2 linked regions of the Lentisphaera araneosa HTCC2155 genome follow. Each later gene encodes a partner of the first gene's protein in a complex. Links are inferred from orthologs where the notes say so. Each region holds a gene or a part of one and is shown on either strand. Other genes may lie near its edges.

Region 1 (12,090 bases):
ATAACTCGTGTTAATTTTGCAGGGTGCTTATGGGGCTCCCAAGTTTTTTCATTCGCATTAATAAATAAGCACGAACAGAAGGTCAGTGCAATGAGCAAATTTTTCATTTGATGAATTCCTCCAGACGGTGGGGTTCTTTGAGTATTAAATTGAGGTACATGTTGGCCATGCGTTCAGGTCGAGTGAGTAACTCGTCTTCGTTGGCCCATTGCATTTGCCAAATCAAGCCATCTATCGTTGCAACTATGAAGCACGCTAAGTCTTCAGGATTGTCAATATCACGAAAGTATCCTTGCTCTAAACCTTTTTGGTAATCGGCGAGAGCTAAACTTTGCCAATGAGCCACTTTTAGTTGGAATTCTTGACTGACAATAGTTTTAATTTGCGGATTCGTAGCAATTAAGAGTGAGAGTTCATAGAAGAGGCGGTTCTCTTCAACGCCTTTTTTGAAAAACTCCGAAAGCACTGTGTGGATGGTCGTGTAGATGATTTTGACAGGATTATTATTACTTTCTTCAAAGGCCTCAACCAAGCTGTCAAGGCTCGCTTCAACTGCTTGGCAATTTTCTATACAGCAATACATGAGCAACTCCTCTTTAGAGTTGAAGTATTCGTAAATAGTTCCTTTCCCGATGTTTGCGTCTTTAGCAATCTTTGAGATTGTTGTGCTCGCAAAGCCTCGGTCTTTAAAGTTTTTGCTCGCTGCTTCTAAAATTTTTTCACGTTTATCCATTATCATCCTTCTTGACTGACCAGTCGGTCGGTTCTTAAAGCTATAACTTAGTCAGAAGAAAACAAAGTTATTTGGCAAGGAATTATGTACTTATTTGTTGACTAAGCAAAAATAGTATGGAAAAAGCAGCTAGTTTTTTGAGCTTTGGACTTAGGCCTTGGCTTTAAGTTAAAGTTTAGTCCAAGTTTTGTGGATACCTTTGCTTCCTGCTTTAATCATTTTGTGTTTCTCTAGGTTTTTCAGAGTGCGAATAATATTGGAATCGCCATGCTTACGGAATTTGCTAAGGATTTTTCCTTGGACTTTGCTGACTTCGCAAAATCCGAGAATTTCTTGAGCAAGTAAATCGGTAAATGGAGCCATTTTTTGATTGGGATAAATAATTGTGTACCCTGGGTTGCCATCAATATCTTCCCCGTAGGAGTATTTGAGTTTGTCAGAATTATCTTGGAGGATTTGACGGACCCTACGCATGATTTTCCCACCTTCACCAGAGCTACCATAGCCGTGGACGAGCCTGAAAGCTTCACGCGTCTTTTGGTAGTTTTCATATTCGTTCAAAAAGCATTTAATCGCTTCGTCAGCTTTTAATTCATGGAGGTCAAGAGTCTGCATTGAGGGGTGGCTTTGGTATTGTTTATGAGTTACACAGGCTATTACACAAATAAAAAACGTCAATTGAACTTAATCAATTGACGTTTGGGTTATTGCTGTAGAATTATTATTCAGCTATGGGTTGATTCGCCTTGTCTAAAAGATCTAAAGTTTTGCCTTTGAGGTCTTCACGATAGGCTTCGTCACTGGCAAGGACCCACGCATAAGCAAGTACTTTTTTCTGGGTGTACTCCTCTTGAGTGAGGTCTTTTTTGTATTGTAATTTTGCTAACATACTATCAAGAGCATCGATTTTTAGGTGAGTGTCGATGAGGTCATCGAGTTGAAGTTTAATACCTTCACTGAGATCGTGTGCAAGTCTATCGAGATTATCTTTATCTTTAACAAGCGATTTATTGCTGTCGAGTTCTTTTCTGACATCGCGAAACATTTGTGCAACTTCTGTGCTGATGATATCATTGACACTATTAGTGGCGATGGCGAAGTTTTTGTCCGCTAAAGAAATAATTTCCTTTTTGAGATGAGGGATTTCTTTGTCAAGTTGATCGAATGCATTAGACATCTCACGATTAGCTAAGTCTTCGACACCTGTGATAATGTCGTCATTGCTAGGTATTTTTTGTTCAATAATATCCATCGCCATGGTTGAAATCACTTCTGGTTGTGTAATAGCTTGAAGTTTTGATGGGACATAGAAAGCATAGATGCCGACAATGATAATTAAAATTGAGTAAACAATTTTAGTTATATTTTGAGACTTCTCTGCGGAGTTTTCGAGAGCTTCTACTTTAGAAGCAATGACTTCGAGTTGTTTTTGAATTTCGCTCATGATTAATTTCTCCTATTGCACTGCTGGTTCAACAGCATCTTCTGGGACGATTTGATATTTTAAGAGGTCGAGCAAGGCAGCGACAAGCTTTCTTTCGGCAAGATCCGGATCAATTTTCTCAATATTGACAACGTCCACGCTTATGGAAGTGAGTCGATCGGCAATCGCGTCAAATTCGGGCTCGAGCTTTATAATACTGTCCGCGGAGCTCGCCATGACATTTTCTGTAATCTTGATAGCAATTGTTTCAATATTTTCTTCGAGTTCTTTGATTTCAGCTTCTGAATAAGTTTCGCCGATATTATCAAAAGCTACATTTAGGGCATTTTCTAGTAGTTTGTAAATTCTCTCCTCAGTCACCTTACGTAAGTCAGTTTCTAGAGATTTAATGTGTCCCTCAAGTTTTTCTGAGTTTTTTGCATATTCTTTTTTAACACTTTCACTCAAACTCGGTAAAAGTTCTTTTTGAGCTTTAGCTTTCAAGCCAGTGAGCCTTTGCTTAAGGAGCTCTTCGGCATCCTTTTGGAGAGTTTCTACAATGGCTTCTTGATTGTTTTTAAGTTCATTGGCGATGTTGTTGAGTCGCATAAACAGAAGGCCAATTAGAGCGAGAATTACAATGAGAGCAATGTTTCTAAAGCCCGTTTGGCTCTTCTTAATTTGCTCAATTTTATCAATTCGATTTTGGATATTTTTTATAATTTCCAAATCTTTACTATCATCTTGCTTGTCACTCATTATTGACTCTCCTTAATCAGATGTGTTAGTGGGTGTGGATTAAGTAAAAAACAAATTATTCAGCTTGTCAAGGTTTGCGTTGTAAGATATGGGGAATGCGTCCATATTGGTGAGATTTTAATTTACAATTTGGGGTAATGAATTGAGTTACGCTGCAAGTGCTTTTTTATTAACTGGTGAAACGATCGATGTCACAGCTGGTCGCATGGGTTTTCGTTATTTTGGGCGATCTCCAGAGTTAGGGCCAATCGAGATACTTATTACAGATATTCCTGGGATAGTTTTTTCTGGCGACTTAGAATCTTCGGATGGTTTGCCAGATTATGATCAAAAATCTTCACCACTTAAAAAGGTCAATGGTGAGAATTTAAATGCTTACACATTTAAAACGCGAAATGCTCAGCATGCTTTGATGAATGCCTTTAAGGAGAAGGGCCAAGAAGCTTTTGAGACAGACATTAAACATCACGAACGTTTTTTGATGGAGCTTGGGATTCGTGGGGGCATTTGGCTTGAGGGCGATGCAAAAGTTAAAGATGGCCGCGCTGTATTTAAAAATCCACGTATAAAACCATATGAAGTTAAGACTGATTTTCGTATTGCTTCAATCGATATCGAGAATGGCGTCAACATAGATAGCCTCTTTTCCATAGCAATACATATGAAAGGCTGTGGCCCTGAGCGTAAAAAAGTTCTTATGCTCGACGACCATAGTCACGAGATGAATGACTTTACTACTTGCTTCAATACAGAGACAGATCTACTCAATGCCTTCATGGATTATATAGCGGCAGAAGATCCAGATATTATCATTGGATGGAATGTCATTGGTTATGACTTGGCACAATTACAAAAGTACTGCGAACGCAATTACTTAGACTTCAAACTTGATCGACTGGGAAAAGAACCCGATATTTTCTCTCCTATGATGGGAGTGAGTTTTGCCTTTATGTCAGGGCGCGTCGTGATTGAAGGCATGTCAGCGATTCGAGATATGGGCTACACCTTTAAAAATAATCGTTTGGAAACTGTGGCAGTTGAACTTCTTGGGGAAGGTAAACTGATTCATGATGAAGATGATAAACTAGCAGAAATTGAACGTCAGTTTCTCGAAGAAAAAGAAAATTTAGCGAAATATAACTTACAGGATGTTGAGTTAGTCACACGCCTTTTTGAAAAAATCGGTGTTGTGGAGTTCATGGCAACACGTACGTGCTTGTCGGGTGTGATGTTTAGTCAATTAGAGATTAATAATGCCATACTCGAAAATCTATGGATACCTGAAATCCACAAGGGCGGCTTTGTTGCCTTGGGTGATGGCGAAAAGAAAACCTCGCGCAATGACGCCTATCGCTACCTAGCTTCTGAGGCAGGTGTCCACGACAATGTGGTGCAATTGCGAATCCCGCAAATCACAGCATGGCTTGCGAGCTTATTTGATATTGATCCTTATTCCTTGGCTCAAGCTGAGAATGGTGAAGAGTTGCCTTGGGGGGCTAAACGTTTAAAAGACCAAGCCTTTATTGCCAAGGAGCTAAAAAAGCTTTTGACTTACCGCAGTCAGTTTAAAGACTGTGATTGGCAGTGCCGTGCAGTGAACCACACATTAAAGCAATGTATGGAAGAAAGTTTAAAATCAGCAAATCGTTTTTTTACTCCCACCTATAAAGGGGCGATCATGCAAGCCTGTGCTTGGTTGACTGAAGAGATCAATCAAGGCCTTCTTGCGGTCTCCGCAAAACTTGTGGCATCAAATGATACAAGCCTTTATGTGAGTGTAGAGGAGTACAGTGAGCTTGATGTTGAGACTCATTTGAATCAGTGTATCCAGAATGCCTGCTCAGATTTGGGTTTAGAAGCAGTAGTTCCACTTTGCGAAAAGATAGCGATCTTTGAGAAGATTCTCTTTATTAAACGCAATAATGATAACTTTCTTCGCTACGCTTATTTATGTGAAGAAGGTGAAGTGAAAATCACTGGTTTGTATAACACTGGACCTCGTTGGACTCAGCTTGCCCATTATTTCCAAGAAGAGTTGATGAAGCAGATCCTGACTGGGAAAGATTGGCAAGTTTGGATAAGAGAATTTACTGAAAGCGTGCGCGATGGTGCTCATCGTGATAAAATATCTTATTTCAGAAAAGTTAAACAGTCAGATTTACTAGAGAAAAAGGATCAGGCACAAGTTGTGGCTTTGCTAAAATACCTTGATTATTATAAACCTACGGCACCAGTCAATGTTATTTCATACATTATGACTTTGGATGATGGTCCTGTACCAAGTGTATTGAATCCTAGGACCCCTGATATAGAGCATTATATAGAGTCTCAACTTGCGAGGGTCGCAAATCCTTATTTAGCCTTAGTGGGAAAAACTTTTGAAGAGTTATTTCATGCGGAGCAATTAAGTCTTTTCGAATTTTAGTTAGAAAGAGTTGTTTTTATCTAAGGTTCACACAAATTAAAAAAGTTAATTCTAAATTAGAAAGGAAATACAATGAAAAAAGTGATTATCGTAGGCTCAGGCCCTGCGGGACACACAGCTGCTATTTATGCAGCTAGAGCAGAAATGAAGCCTCTCATGTTAGAAGGTTTTATGGCAGGCGGCGTTGCAGCTGGCGGTCAGTTGACAACTACGACTGAAGTAGAGAACTTTCCTGGCTTCCCAGAGGGCATTGATGGTCCTACTCTGATGATGAATATGCGTGAGCAATCAGCTCGTTATGGTACAGATATTATAACTGAAACTGTTGATAAAATTGATTTTAGTTCTCGTCCATTTAAACTCGTGGCCAATGGGGTTGATTACGAAGCAGCATCTTTAATTATAGCAACTGGTGCTACGGCGAAGAGATTGAATTTGCCTGGTGAAGATACTTACTGGCAAAATGGTATTTCTGCATGCGCAGTATGCGATGGTGCCCTTCCCATTTTCCGTAACAAACCAATGGTAGTAATTGGTGGTGGCGATTCAGCTTGTGAAGAAGCCATGTTCCTTACAAAGTTTGCTTCAAAAGTGTACTTGGTTGTTCGTCGTAACGAAATGCGTGCTTCAAAAGTGATGCAAGAGCGTACGAAAGCCAACGAGAAGATTGAGATCCTTTGGGAGACGTCTCCAGTGGAAGCTTTAGGTGACGACAAAGTTCTCACACACGTAAAAGTGAAAAGCAATGTTGATGGAACTGAAAGAGATGTTGAGGCTAATGGCCTTTTCTATGCGATTGGTCACAAGCCAAATACAGATTTCTTAAATGGGCAACTTGATCTAGATGATGCAGGTTACATCTTAACGGCACCAGGTACAGCTAAAACTTCTATTGAAGGTGTTTTTGCTTGTGGTGACGTACAGGATCACGAGTGGCGTCAAGCTATAACCGCTGCAGGTAGTGGTTGTATGGCAGCTCTCTCTGCTGAAAGATTTTTGGGTGAGCTCGGTGAAATCTAAAAGTTTTTAATAGACTTTAAAAAAGCGGCGAATTTATCGTCGCTTTTTTTGTGCCTAAAATTTAGTGAAGAAAACGAAGTAGAGGCCAATGTTCATAAAAATGAGTAGAGCAATGATATGTAAAGTGAAGTCGGGGAAGAAGTAGAGACCTATGAGTGAGGAGCTATTGCTTAGGGCATAGGTGAAAATAATGAGTTTCTTTGAGAAGGCTTGACCATTTTCGTATTTGTCTAACAAATGAGCTAGTCGTGGAGATTTAGAAACATAGCCTCTGAATTTAGGGGAGCACTTAGTAAAGCATGCGATGGAGATGACAAAAAAAACAGTTCCAGGTATAACGGGGAGTAGGAATCCTGCTATAGCCATCAGTAAATTGAGCCAGCCGACAATATAGAGTAGGATGAGTTTAGCTGGTTTGGGCTGAGGTGACATTAAGCCAGGAGTGTTTCCGCGAGCTGAATATATTGTTCAATAGTAATTTGTTCAGCACGAGCTTTGCGATCGAGACCGACGGTTTCGTAGGCTTCTTCGAGTTTTGGGCCCGCAGTTCCTTTCATGAGTTTGAAAGCAACTTTGCGGCGCTGGCTAAAAGCAGCTCGAACAATGGAATTAAGTTTTTTGAGTACTTTTGGACTCGGCGGGTTTTCTTTGAGTTTTAAAGTCACAAAAGCTGATTGAACTTTGGGTGGAGGAAAGAAGACCTCTGGGGGGACAATGCGCAAAATATTGACATCATAGAGGGCTTGGACTCTAACAGTGAGGGATCCATAGTTTTTTGTTGAATTATCGGCCGCTAAACGCTCAGCCATTTCTCGCTGAAGCAGAAAGTACATTTCTAAAGGCGGGCTCTCGAGCTCCGACATAATGGCAATGAAAATACTCGAGATCGCATAAGGCAAGTTGGCTAAGCATCTGAACTCTCGAGGCAGGTCGAGTATTTCTTTGTAGTCAACTTTGCAGGCGTCGCCTTTGTGGAGCGTAAATTTTTCGTGTTCGAGGTTCTCGCTTAGATAACGTTGGATGGCAAAGTCGAACTCGACAGCATGAACAATTCCGCCTAATTTTAGCATTTCGCGAGTAAGGACACCTGCACCGGGTCCTACCTCGAGGATGGTTTCTCCTGCTTGAATATCCATGGATCGACACATGGCATCGAGAAGGTTGTTATCTATAAGAAAGTTTTGGCCGCGGCTCTTGGCTGGGGCTATGCCGTATTTTTCAAGTGTGCTGAGAAGCTCGGCTTTTTTCATTACTCGACGTATTTCTCAATCTTAGCGCCTCTTTTGAGGTCGCCGATGAATTCTTCGCGATACTGCTTTTCTTGGTCAGAACTTAGTTTGCTTTTGATTTGGTCAGAGATGTCTTCGAGTGGGGGGACTGCCGATTTGCGAACTTCGCTCAATTGAACAAAAAGCATTTGGGTAGTTTCTTCAATGGTAATGTACTCACCAGCTTTCTTGTCTTTTAGTGCTTCGAGGAAATCGGGACGAATGTCAGTCATTTTAAGAAAGCCTAAGTCACCATTAAATTGTGAATCGGATTGAGGCATAAGCTCGTCGAAACTTTTTCCGTCCTTGAGTTCTTGTTTGAGTTTTGTGACTCGTTCATCGTATTTGCTTTTGTCTTTTGAGAGGATGATGAGCTTGATGTGCATTTGAGAGGGTGTGGCAAACTCAGCTTTGTTCTCTGCAAAATATAGTGCGATATCATGAGGGGTCACAACGATTTTCTTACGAATGAATTCCATGCGCATGAGTTCGAGGATAATGCCGCGCTCAATTTCTTCGCGGTATTCTTCAACAGTCATGTCCTTTTGGTGAAGCATATCGTAGAACTTATCACGATCAGAGCCGAAACGACGGGCAATTGACTTTTCAATTCTTTCTTCAAGAAGAGAGGATGGCACTTGGTAAGCGTCGTTACTATTGAAGTGATCAAGGATGAGTTGTTCTTCAATAAGTATGTCGAGTGCTCGACGTCGAAGGTCGACGATACGAGAGGGGAGCTCAGGGCCATTAAATATTTGTCTAAGGCGCATTTCCTCGCGATAAGAGAGCTCTTGGATATCGTAGCTCGTGATGATGTGGCCATTTACTTTGGCCATGATGCTGACTTTGTAGACTCGGCCAGCAAAAGAGCTAAGGCAGAGGAGGGTGATTAATGCAAAATATTTCATGGTCTCAATAATTATAATGTGTGATGTTCGAAGCTGTTAAAAATTAATTAGGGTGCTAAACTAGCCGACTCAAAAATAAATGAAATTTAGAATTACTTTTTTTATGGAAAAAAAACTACAAAGCAACTGGAAAAAAATAGGATTGCTCGTTATTTTGGGGGCTCTATCTCTGGAACCGTGGTTTTTGGGCGTTTTAAACGGTAAAAATGACGACTTCGATACAGAACTAGAATTAGCGGATCTGAAGATTCGCAACTTCGAGTTAAGGAAAGAGGTAGAAGAATTGAAATCAGTGAAGGCTGAATTGCAGACAAGCTTATTATATAAGGCAAAGCAATTCGCCGTAATTGAAGAAGATTTAGCGTTAATCTCAGCTGACGTAAAGCCAGAGGAAGTTAATGCAGTTTTGCTGAAGGAATTGAGCTTGTGTCGTAACGCGATACTCGCACTTGAACAGAAGCAGGATGAATTTAGAGAATATGGTCGTAAGGCATTAAGCTCTTTGAAAGCAGAAAAGATCCTGCTTGATGAGTACGACGACAAAGCAGCTCTCGTTGATCAGGAGCTAAAGATTGTGAAAAACACAGTCTTTGCCGCTAAGAAAGAAGGCGCTGCTTATGTTTTAGCTGTTAATGCTGATGACAATGTTCTCGCTATGAGTCAAGGTTATGCCCAAGGTGTAATTCAAGGTTCAGATTGGAATGTGACGGTTAACGATCGTAAGATCGCAACCATAAAAATAATAGAAGCTAGGCGCAATAGTAGTTTAGCTTTGATAACAGAGGGATCTGCAAAAGGAATTATTGCAGGTTCTAAAGTAAGTAAAAAATAACTTTTTGGAAAAAAAGAGATACAAATGGAAGCAACAGCAGTTACGAAATACGTGAGAATGTCACCTTTCAAAGCTCGTGAAGTTATGCGCCACGTAAATGGCAAAGCATACAACGACGCTATTGAACTAGTGACACTTGCGGACCAAAAGGCTGCGGGTATCATCAAGAAGACTCTTGAATCCGCAAAAGCCAACGCTGAGAATAAAGGCGCTGATATCAGCTCGCTTTATGTTAAGCTCGGTGTTATTGGCGAAGGCCCCACAATGAAGCGTTTTAAACCCAAAGCAAGAGGCTCGGCGGGTAGAATTAACAAACGTACAAGCCACGTAAAAATCATCCTCAGCGATGAGAAATAAAAGGAGTTTACAGTGGGTCAAAAAGTAAATCCAGTAGGATTCAGAATAGGTTATACGAAAGATTGGCGTTCGCGCTGGTTCGCTAGCAAGAAAGAATTTGCTGGTAAACTCGCAGAAGATATTGAAATTCGTAAGCTTATCAAAGGTAGATTTAAAGAGTTTGCTGTATCACGCATCAATATTGAGCGTTTTGCAAACCGTGTTCGCATTGCTATTCACACAGCCCGTCCAGGTCTAGTGATCGGTAGTAAAGGCGCACAAATTGAAGAAGTAAAATCAGAACTAGCCAAACTTGCTAAGGGTAAAGAAGTATTCCTCGACGTTGTCGAAGTACGTAATCCTGAAGTCGACGCTGTTTTGGTAGCCGAAAGCATTGCTCAGCAGTTAGAAAGACGTGTTTCTTACCGCCGTGCTATGAAGAAATCAATCCAGGTCGCTATGGACATGGGTGCTGACGGTATCAAAGTGAAATGCGGTGGCCGTCTTAGTGGTGCTGATATTGCCCGTAACGAAGTGTATAGCGAAGGTCGTGTACCTTTACAAACAATCAGTGCAAATATTGATTATGGCTTTGCTGAAGCGAATACGACTTACGGTATTATTGGTGTAAAAGTTTGGATATGTAAACCTAAAAATTTGGAGCAAAATTATGGCACTAATGCCAAAAAGGGTAAAGTACAGAAAGGTTCAAAGAGGCAGCCTCGCAGGTAATGCGGGTAACTGTAACAAACTCGACTTCGGTGAGTTTGGCCTACAAGTACTAGATCGTGGCTGGATGACAGCCCGTCAAATTGAAGCGTGTCGTGTGACTATGACAAGACACACAAAAAGAAGAGCGAAGGTTTGGATCAGAGTTTTCCCTGATAAACCGATCTCTAAGAAGCCACTCGAAGTACGTATGGGTAAAGGTAAGCCAGGACCAGATCACTGGGTAGCTTGCGTTCGTCCAGGTCGTATACTTTTCGAAATGAGTGGTGTAACTCGTAACACAGCTAAAGAAGCTATGGCACTTGCGGCAAATAAACTTGGAATGCGTACTCGCTTCCTTGCTAAAGAGGATCAAATCTAATGAAAGCTGCAGAAGTAAAAAAATTGACTGACGCGGAGCTACTCGAAAAGCTTGGTGAACTCGACAAGGAGCTTCTGAATCTCAGACTCCAGGCAAAAACAGGTCAAATCGAGAATACAGCACGTATTCGCGAGGCGCGTAAAACTGTTGCCAGAATTAAAACCGAGCAAACAGCCCGCTCTAAATAAGGATTATATCCATGAGTGAAAATACAAATCAAGAACGTGGCAACCGCAAGCAGCGTGTTGGCATTGTTACAAGCGACAAAATGGATAAAACCATCGTTGTAACAGTTAACCGCAAAGCGCGTCACGCTAAATTTAAGAAAGTTATTAACATCAGTAAAAAATACTACGCTCACGACGAGAAGAATGAAGCCAAAATTGGCGATCAGGTTGTCATCGCTGAGACAAGACCTACCAGTAAGAAGAAGTGCTGGAGACTTATGAGTATTCAATCTACTGCTGAATAGGAGAGTTAGAAAATGATCCAGATGCAGACAAGCCTAGAAGTGGCAGACAACACAGGCGCTAAGCGTATTGTTGCTATCACTGTCCTTGGCCAGCGCAGAAAATATGCTGGTGTTGGTGACATTATTACTGCTACAGTAAAAGAAGCCAGCCCTAACGGCGTTGTTAAGAAAGGTGACGTAATTAAAGCTGTTGTTGTTCGTACAAGAAAAAGAATCCGTCGTCCAGATGGTTCTTACCTCAACTTCGACAAGAACGCAGCTGTAGTTATTAACGCGAACAATGAGCCCCGTGGTACTCGTATCTTCGGCCCAGTTGCTCGTGAACTCAGAGAAAAGAAATTTATGAAAATTGTTTCTTTAGCACCGGAGGTTCTCTAATGAATGATTTCCCAGTAAAAATGGGTGAAGAAGTCGTTATCATTGCAGGTAAAGACAGGTCACGTGCTGACAAAGTCAAAGCTGGCAAGATCACTTCAATCAACCGCAAAACGCAAACTGTTACTGTTGAAGGTCTCAACATCAGTAAAAAAGCTGTACGTCCAAGTGAAGCAAATCCAGAAGGCGGAATTGTTGAATTTGAAGCTCCGATTCACGTTTCTAACGTGATGACGAAAGCTAAATACGACGCTCGTTCAGCTAAGAAAGCATAGTAGGTATTCAGATGACTTCAATGAAAGAAAAATATAAGAAAGAAGTTGTAGCCGAATTAGTTAAGAAATTCGAGTATGGTAACGTGAACATGGTACCAAAAGTCGAAAAAGTAATTCTTAACTGCGGTATCGGCACTAAGCAAGAACGTGAAGTTCTTGGTGAAGCTGTAAAAC
Region 2 (8,362 bases), on another replicon or contig:
ACGGTCTTTGTTAAAAGCTGGTTTAAACCAGTTGACGCATATATCGATCATAAAATCTCTCTAAATTTTCTTTTACTTTAGACATTTAATCGGACTTTGACAGATCTTGTGTTGAGAAAAAGAGCTAGACTTATATTTTGAAAGAAAAACAGGAATGATTCATGAGTCAAAAAGAAGTTAACTACGGCCCTTTAGCAAATTTTCTTGGTGTATGGGAAGGTGAATCAGGTGTGGATAGAGCACCAAAGCCACAGGGAGACAAAACAACTGAGTTTTATGAGAAGATCACTTTTAGTCCAGTGGGAGATGTGGATAACGCAGAAGAGCAAGATTTAGTGGTGGTTCATTACCATCAAGTCGTGACGCGTAAGAGTGATGGAAAAGTCTATCACAATCAGACGGGTTACTGGATGTGGGATAAGGGAAGTGACGAAGTCATGTTCTCAATTGCCATTCCTCGTGGCGTCTGTGTTTTAGCTAATGGTTCGTGTGAACAAGGTGGGGATGTAAACTTTAAAGTTAAAGCTCAGATTGATGATCCAGCCTATTCCATTTTACAGTCGAAATTCATGCAAGAGAGAGCCAAAACTGAGGCGTTTGAAATTGACCTAAACTTGAGTGCGGATACACTTTCATACTCACAGACGACCTTCCTAGATATTTATGGACGTAAATTTGAGCACACCGATACGAGTTCATTAAAAAAGAAAGCTTAAATGGAGATTCAAAATCCTAAATACGGGCAGGGTGATGCAACTTATCGCGGGGTAGGCGGAGATGAAGGGCTGAAAAAATTGGTTGCGGAGTTTTATCGCCAAATGTCTTCTCTAAAAGAAGCAGAGCATATTCGTAAGATGCACCCAGATGACTTGAGCGAAAGCGAAGATAAACTCTACTGTTTTTTAAGTGGTTGGATGGGCGGACCTCGACTCTACAATGAGAAATATGGTTCGATTGCTATACCTCGTGCTCATACGCACTTGGACATAGACTACCCAGAGGCTGAAGCATGGCTTTTGTGTATGGGAAAAGCTCTTAATGAATTAGCGTATCCAGATGACTTTTGTGAGTACCTAATGACTCAGTTGAAAGTGCCAGCTGAACGAATTCGAATGGCTTCATTAAATCGACAAAAAAATTAGCTTAGCGAAAAGTTTTTTTTAAGATGGATTTCCCAAGTTAGAGGAATAGATTTGATTTTCTTAAATAAAATATAAAAAAGGAGATTAATTATGGCATCAGATCAAGTACTTAATCTAGATGATAGTTCTTTCGAATCAACTGTATCTGAGGGCGTGACTCTCGTAGATTTCTGGGCTCCTTGGTGCGGTCCTTGCCGTATGCTTGCTCCAGTAATTGATAAAGTTGCAGGTCGTCTTGATGGTAAAGCTAAAGTAGCTAAAGTTAATACTGACGAAGCTAATGCAAGTGCAGTTAAATTTGGCGTTAACTCAATTCCAACTATCATGATCTTCAAAGATGGTGAGCTCCAAGACACTCTCATGGGTGCTGCTCAGCGTGAAGATGACCTCGTATCTAAAGTTGAGTCTTACATCTAAGAGAAAAGCATTTAGATTTTTTAAGGCAGTGAATAATTTCACTGCCTTTTTTATTGTAAATAGATGAGGAGAATAATGATGCCAAGACTAGCAGTTGTTTTTGCAGAAGGTTTTGAAGAGATTGAAGCCATTACGATAGTCGATGTTTTGCGAAGAGCGCAAATTGATGTGGATATGGTAGGGCTAAGAAGTCTGTCAGTAAAAGGCTCACATGATATTGAAGTTAAAGTAGAGAAACTTTTAAAAGAAGTGGATCCCAATTTATATGATGGTGTCGTCTTACCTGGTGGGCTCCCTGGTTCTTTCAAACTTCGTGACAATGAAGATGTGCAAAATTTCATTAGGGCTTTTAATGGCAAACTACAGGCGGCGGTATGTGCGGCTCCTATCGCGCTACAAAAAGCCGGAGCTCTTGAAGGTAGACATGTGACCAGCCATCCATCAATGAAAGACGAATTTTCAAAACAGCTTTATTTGGAAAGTCCCGCCGTGATCGATGGTAAAGTCGTGACTTCACGTGGGGCAGGAACAAGTTTCGAGTTCGTTGCTGCGATTCTAACTGTATTAGAATTAGAAGAAAAAACCGAAGATCTCAGGGCAGCAATGTTATATCCAAATTTCGATTCTTAGGAAGTTAGTTTCTTCTCTTTCAGCCATTGCAGGATTTTTGCAAGAAAATCCTGCTTTTCAAATGGTTTAACTATGTAGTCATTCATGCCGACTTTATAGCATTCTTCGATGTTATCTTTAAAGGCATTAGCACTAAAGGCAATGATGGGTATTTCAACTCCTTTAGACCTTAGCTTATCAGTCGCTTCGAAGCCGTTCATTTGAGGCATTTGACAATCCATAAGAATCAAATCCGTTGGGTTAGATTCCATGAAATCTAAAGCAGCTTGGCCACTGCTCTTTAAATGACAGTTTAAAGGTAAGCCCTTAAGGCAATCCTTGACGAGTTCGAGGTTGATGCGATTGTCATCGACTACCAAAATATTGGGCTTGTAGCCTAAAGCTGAAAAGTCGATGGCTTTTTTAGCTGAAGTTACAGGGTGATGCATTTTTTCAAGAACTAGCTCAAACTCAAAGCTACTCCCAATGTTTTCTTGAGATTGAACGTTGAGTGTCGTTTTCATTTGTTTTAATAGGTCTTGGCATATCTTAAGTCCCAAACCATAGTTCTTAGAGGAGAGGTGGTGGCCTTTAGTTATTGCATTTAAGGTTTCACTGCCGATTCCCATTCCTGAATCTTTAACTTGAACATGCACTTGAGCTGTGTTATGATTGTCTAGGTAGTAGCAGTTGATATCCACCGATCCTTTTTCGGTAAATTTAATAGAATTACTAATCAAGTTAACGAGAACTTGTCGAATTCGATCTTTATCACCTTTAAGCCAAGCAGTAGATTCGTCGAGTAAAGTAAAATTTAATTTTAGCCCTTTCGCGGTACAGGAGCTCTCAAAAAGTTTTCGTAAACTCCTTAATAACTCATTAAAGTTAAAGACACGAAGATTGAGTTCACTTTTATCCTCAAGTATTTTGGAAAAGTCCAAGATTTCGTTAATGATCATTAATAAACTTTTTGTCGATTGATAGATAGAATCACAGTAGTTTTTAGCATCTTCATCTAAGTCAAGCTCTCGCAAAAGTTCGGCATATCCGTGTATCGCATTCATAGGTGTTCTGATTTCATGACTCATATTGGCAAAGAACTGGGATTTGAATTCACTCATTTTTTGAAGTTCACCAATTTTACTTGTGAGTTCTTTAGTTCTTTGATGAACGAGTTGCTCCATTTCAGAGTTAATTGTTTCTAAGTTTTCTGATCGATTCTGTAAAGCTGAAATGAGTTGGTCAAAGAGTATTTTTAAATTATCAAATTCTTGAACGATAACCCCTTCATCTTTGGGTTCTGAGCCACTTAGTTGGCATTGGCTGAAATGTGTCTCTAAGGCATTTAAAGGTTTGACAAAGAGGTGATTTATAATGAGAAAACCTATGGTAGATATAATGATACTCACCACAAAAGCAATGAGTAAGTAGTGGGCTAAGGCACTATTTCGCGTTTTGATAAAAGGAGAATAGTCAAAATAAATATTAGCCCAGAAGCCCTTTCCTAGATCAATTCTTTGTTCAAAGGCGCGAGGGATATTGGGACCTAAATATCTCAATTCATGATTTTTATGGAATATTTGAAGCCCCTCACTATGAGCTAGTAATTCTTCCATGTTTTGATAAACTTCTGCCAAGGGAAGTTCCGCAATGAGAGCCCCTTCTGTGAATTCATTGTGTTTTATAGCCACACTTAAGCGAATTCTAGGGTGGGGTTCCTGCTTAATAAGGTCAAGGTTTTGATCAAGAGTTTCGTTGAGAATGCTTTTGATAGCAGGACTCATGATGAAAGTTTTATTGGCGTTCGTACTACTTCGAATTAGGTTTCCTTCAAAATCTACAAGATAGAGTGGATAGTGTTCACCGAGTAACTTCCATGAATTCATTAGGCTTTGTGCTTCTTCGGCGTTTTGTTCGGGTTGAAGTACGGCTTGAGAAAAAATTCGTAATTGGGCAAAATCCTGTAAAATTTTTGTGTGTTGAGTGAGGTGAGATGATATTTCTTTTTGGAGCTGTTGGCTGCGGATATCTGCTTTGTTTTGAAAGCTTTTATGACCTAAATTGCTTAAGTTAATACTAATTATATATCCTGCTCCTACCATAAGGGTTATACCAATGAACACCATAAAACTAATACTTGTTTTATAAGCCGATAAATGCTTAATCATCAGTTTTTCTCCGATGATTGATTTGTCCTTTCTGATTAAAGTAGGCCATGCGATAATCCTGAACTCCCAAAGCTTCATGACTAAACGCTTGGTTTATTCGATAGGGAGAAAACGGTTTAGAATAAGTTTTTAGCAGGCCAATAACGGGTATTTTTAAATTTTCTAACTCATTTTTCACTGATTCTCTAAGCTCAATATGACGTTTGTCTAATTTGTTTTGAGAAGCTTCTAGTAAGAGGGAGGTTAAATCGTAAGCGTGAATGAATCCACTCGGGGCTTTTATATAATGATTATCAAAATCATTAGGGAATAATTTGGATGCTTTACTAATAATTTCATTGTCCGAAGTTTTTGATAAATCTAATGAACTTTGTATAAATAGGAAGGGGTGTTGCCTTGCTTTTGGAGTAAGTTTTTCATAGAATTTTCCACCTGTAACTCCCCAGTGTGAGATGATTGGAATGTTTAAATTTGATTTGCTTATAGCATTTACAATGGAGGCACTTTCATTTGAATTACCAACGAGAATAATGCTGTCTGCATTTGATTCTTTTAAGTTTAAAATGATTTTCTCAGTTGCGTAGTCTGATAAATTCCATTTAAACCAATCGCTTCCCGCACTACTTATTTGTGATTTAGTGATAGCTTGAGTTAAAGTGTTCCAGTTGTTTTTTCCCCAGGCCGTGTCTTCTAATAAGAGGTAAGGTTTTTTAGTTTTATGAATGTCAATGGCACTTTCAATTAGGAACTGTCCCACAGTAGAATCATCGAGTGAGAGTCGAAAGATATAATTATCTTTACTTTGTGTTCGAGTTATGGGAGCGGCGGCTGCCCAAGGATTCAGCAGTAAAAGTTTGTGTTCATTAATAAAGTCTTTGTTAGCAAGTACAGGGGGAGAATGCATGCCACAAAATACCGCAAGAGTGTTTGGGTCGTCGGCAGCAATTTTTAAATTTTTAAGGCTGCGGCGGTTATTGCCCCTATGATCGAGTCGTTTAACTTCTATTTTGGTCTTATGTAATTTTTCTTTGTTGATATGAAGTGAGGACAAGATCCCAACTTCGATAGAGCGACTAGACTCATAGTAATTGGAAAAGTCTGCATCAACGTAAATTGTGAGTTTTTCAGCATCTAGTGAAAAGCTCCAAAAAAACAATAAAATAATTCCAATAAGCCGCATTTCTTCTCCAAAGTCATTCTATCTAGACTATTACAGAAAAAAACTAAAAGCAAATTTCTTCAAAAGCTATTTTTTGGTTAGTTTTTTATAAAAGATTTTTTAGAGCTTTTTAGTTTATTTTTTCTTAGGGTTATCTTTTTTATGAGCTCGTTTCTTACTTATAACAGCATCAAGGGATACCCTTCCAGGGCCGAGAATAATTAAAACGACATAAGTCATTAGATAAATGAAAGCGAGTTCGGCGCTGGGTTTTCCAGGGGAATCAAAAAGTTGTCGCTGAAAAATAAATAGATTGACATAGACGCCTACAGACATGGTGATTATTAATTGGGACAAGGCAAAGCGACTTACTAAACCTAAAATTAATAAAATGGCACAAAAAAATTCCGCGAATACCGCAAGACCTAAACAAATGCTCGAACTGAGCCCGAATAAAGCAGGGAATTTTTCACTTACAGTGGAGAAGTTTTGTAATTTAGGCCATCCATGTGCAATAAGCATAGATCCACCAAAAGCGATTCTAGCTAAAAGCAATGCCATGTCCGTACTTAACTTTGGAGTGTTTTCTTGGCTCATGATTTATCCTTATCGAAATTGAAAATTAATTTTTCTTCATTAATCTTGCCCTGTATATCAAAAAAAACACCCTCGTTTTTGAGTAAGTTGAGTTTTTTAGTGATCTGTTCACCGCTGCCTTGTCCAAAAAAACCACCGATACTAAAATCACTCTTGATTATTCTATGGCAAGGGACATCTGGAGCCCAAGGGTTGGCTTTTAGAGCTTGGCCAATGGCCTGGGAAGAGCGGCAGTTAATGGATTTTGCGAGATTCGCATAAGTACTGACCCGACCACGAGGGATTTCTAGAAGCTGTTTGAGAACTGATAGGCGAAAGGCACTAATTTTTCCTTGTAATTGAGCCTGAGACATTTCATCAATTAATTGTTGTTTGTTTTTGGCCATTATTTACCTAGAGCTTTGCCATCAATTCGTCTTGGATCCGCAAAGCCGTGCTTGCCGTCATAACGCATCATAATAGTTTCTGCGCAACCAAAGGGAAAAACTTCTTCAGTATTGTGCCCTTTTTTCTTCAGGCTTTCAACGATTTCTTCATTGAGCCCAGACTCAAATTCGAGCTTGTCGGGCAACCATTGATGGTGGATTCGGGGGCGTAAAGTTGCTTCTCGTAAATCCATGTTAAAGTCAATGACATTGAGCAGGATTTGTAGAACTGTACTAATGATTCGACTTCCTCCAGGACTTCCAGTGCATAAGTAGGGTTGATCTTTTTTGAATACGATTGTGGGAGTCATCGAGCTCAATGGGCGTTTATTACTCTTAACAAAGTTGGCTTCGCCTCCGAGTAAACCATAAGAATTAGGGACGCCTTCGAGAATGGCAAAATCATCCATTTCATTATTTAAGAAAAAGCCGAGGCCAGGAATCATAATCCCACTACCAAAACTGTAATTGATTGTGTAAGTAAAACTTAAAACGTTGCCTTGACGATCAGAGACAGAGAAATGAGTGGTGTCGTTACTTTCGCGAAAATGTACCTTGCCGTGAGAAATTTCTTTGGCGGGACGGGCGCGATTCATTTTAATAGATCTTTTTAATTTCTTGGCATACTTTTTTGAAATGATTTCTTGCTGAGGAATATAATTAAAATCAGGATCGCCGGGATAGTGGCTGCGATCGGCATAAGCCAACTTCATCGTTTCAGTAAGTAAATGATAATATTGATCTTTTGGCATTTCTTTGAGGTCGTAATTTTCCAAAATATTCAGCATCTGAATGAGGTGCATACCACCTGAGCTCGGAGCGGGCATGGACGCAATTGTTAAACCTCGATATTTACCAATGAGGGGCTCACGCTCGACGACTTTATAGCTTTTAAGATCAAGTTGAGTGATGAGGCCACCATTTTCTTTATGCCATTTAACAAATTCTTTTCCTAGGTGACTCGTGTAGAAATAATTGGGCCCGTATTTCTTGAGGCGTTTTAAAGTTCCTGCTATATCTTCTTGAACAAGGATCTCACCTTGTTTAAGAGCTTCTCCCTCAGGAAAAAATATTCTTTTAGCTTCAGGGTTTTGCATTAAAAAATCTTTTTTGCTTTTAAAATCATAAGCAAGGCCAGCGGAGACTTCAAAGCCATCTTCGGCAAGATAAATGGCAGGTTCAATGACAGTTTTATGTTTGAGTAGGCCAAATTTCTTGTTGATGTAATCAAGTCCAGCTAAAGTTCCTGGGACAGCACAGGCCTTTGGAGAGAAGCGTAAAGCATTTTGGTCGACACTTCCATCAGCTTTCAAGAAATCGGATTTTTTAACTGAAGAGGGCGCACGCTCTCGAAAGTCGATAGCCACAGTTTTTTTGGTCTCGGCATCGTAATAAAGCGCAAAACCACCACCAGTAATATTTCCTGCTTTCGGTTGAGTAACGGCTAATGCGTAGGCAATTGCGACGCCAGCATCTGCGGCATTGCCCCCAGCTTCAATAATTTCTAAACCAATATCTGCAGCCTTGTCATCTTGGCAGACAATCATTACGTTTTTTGAACGGCTTACGGAAGTGTTTTTTAAGTCAATTTGTGGGATTCTTATAATCGGATCCGCAAAGAGAAATGAAGAAAATATAAGTGTAAAATGAAAGAAATATTTTGACATAGTTTACTCCTTAGTTAAACGCAACCATCCGCGTGAAATTTTACTGACTGGGTCTTCGGCGAGCATAGCGTAATAAAGATCTTTGTCATTTACCCAAAATGATTCGCGACTCCCTTGAACCTCAAGGATTAAGACAGAGCGACTTTCGACGTCGTAGGCAGTGACTAGAGAAAAGTGG

Evidence for each region.
Region 2: the proteins of trxB (region 1) and trxA are in contact, whole or in part, in a crystal structure (PDB 1F6M), measured with the Escherichia coli proteins. The link is inferred for Lentisphaera araneosa HTCC2155 from one-to-one orthologs.

Annotation. Positions count from the first base shown.
Region 1 is NZ_ABCK01000023.1:57,386-69,475, forward strand. The notes cover bases 4,478-7,386. They hold trxB (thioredoxin-disulfide reductase), read left to right. Parts: upstream 4,478-5,412; coding sequence 5,413-6,360; downstream 6,361-7,386. Other genes in these bases: LNTAR_RS19000 (3'-5' exonuclease), read left to right, coding at 4,478-5,340; LNTAR_RS19010 (DUF454 family protein), read right to left, coding at 6,415-6,792; rsmA (16S rRNA (adenine(1518)-N(6)/adenine(1519)-N(6))-dimethyltransferase RsmA), read right to left, coding at 6,792-7,386. Also shown: LNTAR_RS18975 (efflux RND transporter periplasmic adaptor subunit), read right to left, coding at 1-107; LNTAR_RS18980 (TetR/AcrR family transcriptional regulator), read right to left, coding at 104-733; LNTAR_RS18985 (Smr/MutS family protein), read right to left, coding at 902-1,348; LNTAR_RS18990 (hypothetical protein), read right to left, coding at 1,455-2,177; LNTAR_RS18995 (hypothetical protein), read right to left, coding at 2,190-2,915; more of LNTAR_RS19000, read left to right, coding at 3,058-4,477; more of rsmA, read right to left, coding at 7,387-7,610; LNTAR_RS19020 (peptidylprolyl isomerase), read right to left, coding at 7,610-8,536; LNTAR_RS19025 (hypothetical protein), read left to right, coding at 8,640-9,368; rplV (50S ribosomal protein L22), read left to right, coding at 9,393-9,725; rpsC (30S ribosomal protein S3), read left to right, coding at 9,738-10,436; rplP (50S ribosomal protein L16), read left to right, coding at 10,375-10,794; rpmC (50S ribosomal protein L29), read left to right, coding at 10,794-10,982; rpsQ (30S ribosomal protein S17), read left to right, coding at 10,994-11,266; rplN (50S ribosomal protein L14), read left to right, coding at 11,279-11,644; rplX (50S ribosomal protein L24), read left to right, coding at 11,644-11,916; rplE (50S ribosomal protein L5), read left to right, coding at 11,928-12,090.
Region 2 is NZ_ABCK01000036.1:35,496-43,857, reverse strand. Bases 190-2,895 are described here. They hold trxA (thioredoxin), read left to right. Parts: upstream 190-1,232; coding sequence 1,233-1,559; downstream 1,560-2,895. Other genes in these bases: LNTAR_RS22570 (response regulator), read right to left, coding at 2,186-2,895; LNTAR_RS22575 (DJ-1 family glyoxalase III), read left to right, coding at 1,635-2,189; LNTAR_RS22585 (group II truncated hemoglobin), read left to right, coding at 717-1,142; LNTAR_RS22590 (heme-binding beta-barrel domain-containing protein), read left to right, coding at 190-716. Also shown: LNTAR_RS22595 (TatD family hydrolase), read right to left, coding at 1-51; more of LNTAR_RS22590, read left to right, coding at 162-189; more of LNTAR_RS22570, read right to left, coding at 2,896-4,336; LNTAR_RS22565 (ABC transporter substrate-binding protein), read right to left, coding at 4,329-5,516; LNTAR_RS22560 (DoxX family protein), read right to left, coding at 5,631-6,092; LNTAR_RS22555 (MGMT family protein), read right to left, coding at 6,089-6,478; ggt (gamma-glutamyltransferase), read right to left, coding at 6,478-8,184; LNTAR_RS22545 (phytochelatin synthase family protein), read right to left, coding at 8,188-8,362. UniProt on the Escherichia coli protein: Participates in various redox reactions through the reversible oxidation of its active center dithiol to a disulfide and catalyzes dithiol-disulfide exchange reactions.